DNA from 2 places in the Streptomyces sp. NPDC051576 genome. Region 2 is predicted to be linked to the other one. Evidence: riboswitches for the same ligand, from Rfam matches in the RefSeq annotation. Region 2 holds a riboswitch; the other holds the start of a gene.

Region 1 (2,452 bases), on a different contig from region 2:
GCATCGCGGTCTCGGAACGGTGGTCCCGGAAGACCGGGTGCGTGAGATAGGCGTCGGTGCGCAACAGCGCCTCGGGCAGCGTGTCCTCGGCACTCGCGTCCAGCGCCTCGATGTCCGCGTCGACCCCGAACGCGGTCCATACGGCGGCCAGTTGGGCGCGTTTGGTGGTCTCGTCGCAGGCGATCGACACCTGGTCCGCGTCCACGAGGTGGAGGTTGACCCCGTTCTCGCGGGCGGCGGCGACGACCTCGGCGGCCCGGCCCGGCACCCGCGCGGTCAGCGTGTCGAAGTAGCCGCCGTGCACGACCTCGACGCCACCGGCGGTGAGTCCCGCGGCGAGGATCGTGGCGTATCGGTGGGTGCGCCGCGCGATGCCCTTCAGCCCCTCGGGCCCGTGGTAGACGGCGTACATCCCGGCCATGACGGCGAGCAGCACCTGAGCGGTGCAGATGTTGCTGGTGGCCTTCTCGCGGCGGATGTGCTGCTCCCGCGTCTGCAGGGCGAGCCGGTAGGCCTTGTGCCCGTCGGCGTCGACGGACACCCCGACCAACCGCCCGGGCAGGCTGCGCGCGAACTTCTCGTGCACGGCCATGTATCCGGCATGCGGCCCGCCGAAGCCCATCGGCACCCCGAAGCGCTGCGTCGTACCGACCGCGATGTCCGCGCCCAGCTCGCCCGGCGACTTCAGCAGCGTGAGCGCGAGGAGATCGGCGGCGACGGTGACGAGCGCACCGAGCGCGTGCGCCTGCTCGATGAGCGGCTCGATGTTCCGTACGGCACCGGAGGCGCCCGGGTACTGCACGAGCACACCATTGATCTCACGCTCGGCGAGCTCGGCCGGGATGCCGTCACTGAGGTCCGCGACGACGACCTCGACGCCGGCCGGCTCGGCCCGGGTCTCGATCACGGCGATGGTCTGCGGCAGCGCGTCCGCGTCGACCAGGAAGAGACCCTTCTTGTTCTTGCCCATGCGCCGCGAAAGGGCCACCGCCTCCGCGGCGGCCGTCCCCTCGTCGAGCAGCGACGCACCGGACGTCGGCAGTCCGGTCAGGTCGGCGACCATGGTCTGGAAGTTCAGCAGCGCTTCGAGCCGCCCCTGGGAGATCTCCGGCTGGTACGGCGTGTACGCGGTGTACCAAGCCGGGTTCTCCATGACGTTGCGCAGGATCACGGGCGGGGTGAAGGTCCCGTAGTAGCCGAGCCCGATCATGGAACCGAGGACCTCGTTGCGGTCCGCGAGGGAGCGCAGCTCGGCCAGTACCTCGGCCTCGGTGCGGGCACCGGGCAGGTCGAGGGCGTCGGCGTTCTTGATCACATCCGGGACGGCGGCGGCCGTCAGCTCGTCGAGCGAGCCGTAGCCGACCTGCGCGAGCATCTTGGCCCGCGCTTCCTGGTCGGGCCCGATGTGGCGCTGCTCGAACGGAATGCCCTGTTCGAGCTCGGAGAGCGAAGTGCGAGGGGCGATCATTTGGGAGGCCTCCTGGTCGGTCACGACCTTCGGGGGACACCACGACAGTGGGGTGCCCGGACGGCCTCCCCCTCTGTCATCTCAACCTGAGAGCTTCACCGGTCACCCGAGGGTCACCGGCTTTCACCGTCGGTGAGAGCGAGGGCCGTCGTCGGCACCCGCCCTGCTTTCCAGAGTGACCTCGTCCGTGCGGTACGTGAGCCTGAGAGATTCCGGGGAGGATTTGCTCCTTCGGCGCCTCCGATGAAGTCTGGAGGACTCTCCCGCACGGGGTCAGCAGCCGCTCGCCAGCCTACCAGCGAGCGTTGAGGCCGGGCTTTCGAGTGGCCACCTTCACCAATGTGCTCTTTTGTAGTGCTTACGGATGAGTTGCGACCAGGAGGAGGGACCGTGCAGACCGATATCGATCCGCGCAACCTGATCGGCCGCAAGGCGTTCGACCGCACCGGCGCCAAGATCGGCACGATCGACGAGGTCTACCTCGACGACGCGACCGGCGTACCGGAGTGGGCGGCCATACGCACCGGCCTCTTCTCCAGAGACGCCTTCGTCCCCCTGGAGCCCAGCGAACTGATCGAGGGCTCCCTGCACATCCCCTTCGAGCGCTCCCTGATCAAGGACGCCCCCGACTTCGGCGTGGGCCGCCACCTCTCCCCCGACCAGGAACTCCAGCTCTACCACCACTACGGCCTGGACGTGGGCCCACCTCCCTCGCTCCCGGACCACGACTTCGGCAAGCTGGCGGGCTCGGACGACTCCTGAGGCGAAACCCCGGGACCTGGCCCCACCTGCGGCACCGGCCCGGCCGGTGAGACATCGGGGCGTCGGCTCACCAGCGGCAGCGGTTCCGCCGGCGCCAGCTCCGGATCGTCGGTCCGGAACGTCCGCACCCGCCCGGGCCCCGCGTCCTCGGGCGCCTCGAACCGCACCGTGACCCGTCCCAGCCCGCTGCCCTGCACCCACCCGTGCCCGAACCTGGCGTGG
Region 2 (2,452 bases):
GGCGGCCTCCAGGGCCGTACGCCCGACGAAGTCGCCCTCCTTCTCGAACTTCACCACCCGGCCGAGCCCGGCGTCGAAGGGGGTCAGGTCGGTGGACAGCTCATGCCCGTACAGCGGCATGCCCGCCTCCAGGCGCAGGGTGTCCCGGCAGGACAGCCCGCAGGGGATCAGCCCGGCCGGCGCCCCGGCCTCGGTCAGTGCCTCCCACAGCTTCTCCGCGTCACCGGGGGCGACGAACAGCTCGAAGCCGTCCTCGCCGGTGTAACCGGTGCGCGCGATCAGCGCGGGGACGCCCGCGACCGTGCCGGGCAGACCGGCGTAGTACTTCAGGCCGTCGAGGTCGGCGTCGGTGAGGGACGCGAGGATGGCGGGGGACTCGGGGCCCTGGACGGCGAGCAGGGCGTAAGCGTCACGGTCGTCGCGGACGACCGCGTCGAAGCCCTCGGCCCGCTCGACCAGCGAGTCCAGGACAATCTGGGCGTTGGAGGCGTTGGCCACGACCATGAATTCGGTCTCGGCCAGCCGGTAGACGATCAGGTCGTCCAGGATGCCGCCGTCGGCCCGGCAGATCATGGTGTAGCGGGCCCGGCCGACGCCCACCGAGGCGATGTTGCCGACGAGGGCGTAGTTGAGGAGTGCGCTCGCCTCCGGTCCGGTGACCGTGATCTCGCCCATGTGGGAGAGGTCGAAGAGGCCGGCCTTGGTGCGGACGGCGAGGTGCTCGTCGCGCTCGGAGCCGTAGCGCAACGGCATGTCCCAGCCGGCGAAGTCGGTCATCGTCGCACCGAGCGAGCGGTGCAGCGCGTCGAGCGCGGTGCGGCGTTTGTCAGGGGTGGCGGTACTGCTCATCGGTCGGTCTCCCAAGGCATGACGGCGAGGTCGTTCCTCCCCATCTGTCATCGGGACCTGAGAGGTTCGCCATGACCGCGTGGGCCATGGGTTGCACCTTGGGTGGGACCACCGGGAAGGGCGGCCCGCTTTTCAGATGTGCCTCGCCCGCGCGGTAACGGGGCCTGAGAGATTCAAGGGAGGGACTTGCTCCTTCGGCGCCCCGGACGACGTACAGCCGACGTGCGACTGACGTACTGCCGGGGACTCTCCCGCGCGGATTCAAGCGGCCGGTATGCAGTTGGCGCGCACATCATCGCACAGCCTTTGTAACAGGCCTGTGGCCGGAAGCGAACGGAACCGCGAGACACCGTGCATTACCTTCTCTTTACGTTCAGTGGGGAGAACCTTTCCTGACCCCGCAGGGAGGACGATCACGGTGACAAGGACCACGGTGTACGCCACGACCTCGGCCGTCGCGCTGCCGAAGCAACCTTCGGCCCCGGCCAGAGAGGCCTGCCCGGCCCGCCCGGCACCCGTCGTCCGTGACCTCCGCGAGCGCGCCGGCCACAGCCCGCACGGACTCCGCTTCGGCCCCCGCGACCTCGTGGTGGTCACCGGTCTGCCCGGCAGCGGCAAGTCCACGCTGATGCACCGCACCGTCCGGGGCGCCCGGATCGACTCCCAGGACACCCGCGACCACTGGGACGCCCGGATGTCGGGCCGACTCCCCTATGCGGTCTACCGCCCCCTGGTCCGGCTCGCCCACTACGCCGGACTGCGCCGCACCCTGCGCTCCGCGTCCGGCGCCGTCGTGCACGACTGCGGCACCCAGACCTGGGTGCGCGGCTGGCTGGCCCGCGCGGCACACCGCCGGGGCGGCACCCTGCACCTGGTGTTCCTCGACGTCGGCCCGGACACCGCGCTCGACGGCCAGCGCGAGCGCGGCCGCGGAGTCTCGCGGTACGCGTTCCTGCGCCACCGCAGGGCCGCCGCCCGGCTGTTGCGCGCGGTGGAGCGCGGTGACCTGCCGCGGGGCGTCGGCTCGGCGGTCCTGCTCGACCGGGACGCGGCGGACGTGCTGCGGCGGATCGACTTCGCGGACTGAGCCGCTAGCCTTTTCAGCCACAGCAGGTTTGCAGCAGGCGGTTTCACCAGCAGGCGGTAGGTAGATGGACTTCCCGGCGGACTTCCCCGGTCAGGCGTACCCCCACCCGCATCCGCACGGCGGATGGCCCGGCAACGAGCTGGAGGAGGTGCTCTCGGCGTCCCTCGGCATGCCCTCGGCCGGCGGCCGGATCATCGAGGTGCTCGGCCGCAGCTTCATCTGGATCCCGCTGCCCAGCGGCGGCGGCCCGCAGAGCGGCCCCCTGGACCTGCCCACCCTGGAGATCGACGGACAGGCCTACGTCCCGGTCTTCAGCTCCGAGGAGCAGTTCCGCCGGGTCGTCGGATCGCATCTGTCGTTCACCATCGCGCCCGCCGTGGAGTTCGCCCGCGGGCTGCCCCCGCAGGTCGGCATCGCGGTGAACCCGGACGGCATGGTCGGCGTACCGCTCCCGCCCCCCGCCGTCGCCGAGTTGTGCCGCATCGGCCGTACCGCACTCGACGGCCCCACCAGCGG

What was found. A riboswitch is a leader RNA that binds a small molecule or an ion and turns the genes downstream of it on or off. The one in region 2 is predicted to bind glycine.
Region 1: it holds a riboswitch for glycine, as region 2 does, so the genes downstream of both, gcvP (aminomethyl-transferring glycine dehydrogenase) here and gcvT (glycine cleavage system aminomethyltransferase GcvT) in region 2, are expected to answer to the same signal.

Annotation. Positions count from the first base shown of each region.
Region 1 is NZ_JBFAZO010000005.1:748,895-751,346, forward strand. It holds gene gcvP (aminomethyl-transferring glycine dehydrogenase) at 1-1,468, opposite strand, end outside; glycine riboswitch at 1,649-1,744, opposite strand; gene AB0M63_RS20645 (PRC-barrel domain-containing protein) at 1,859-2,230, shown strand; gene AB0M63_RS20650 (DNA polymerase IV) at 2,152-2,452, opposite strand, start outside.
Region 2 is NZ_JBFAZO010000013.1:52,182-54,633, forward strand. It holds gene gcvT (glycine cleavage system aminomethyltransferase GcvT) at 1-849, opposite strand, end outside; glycine riboswitch at 992-1,113, opposite strand; gene AB0M63_RS35630 (AAA family ATPase) at 1,262-1,936, shown strand; gene AB0M63_RS35635 (enhanced serine sensitivity protein SseB) at 2,001-2,452, shown strand, end outside.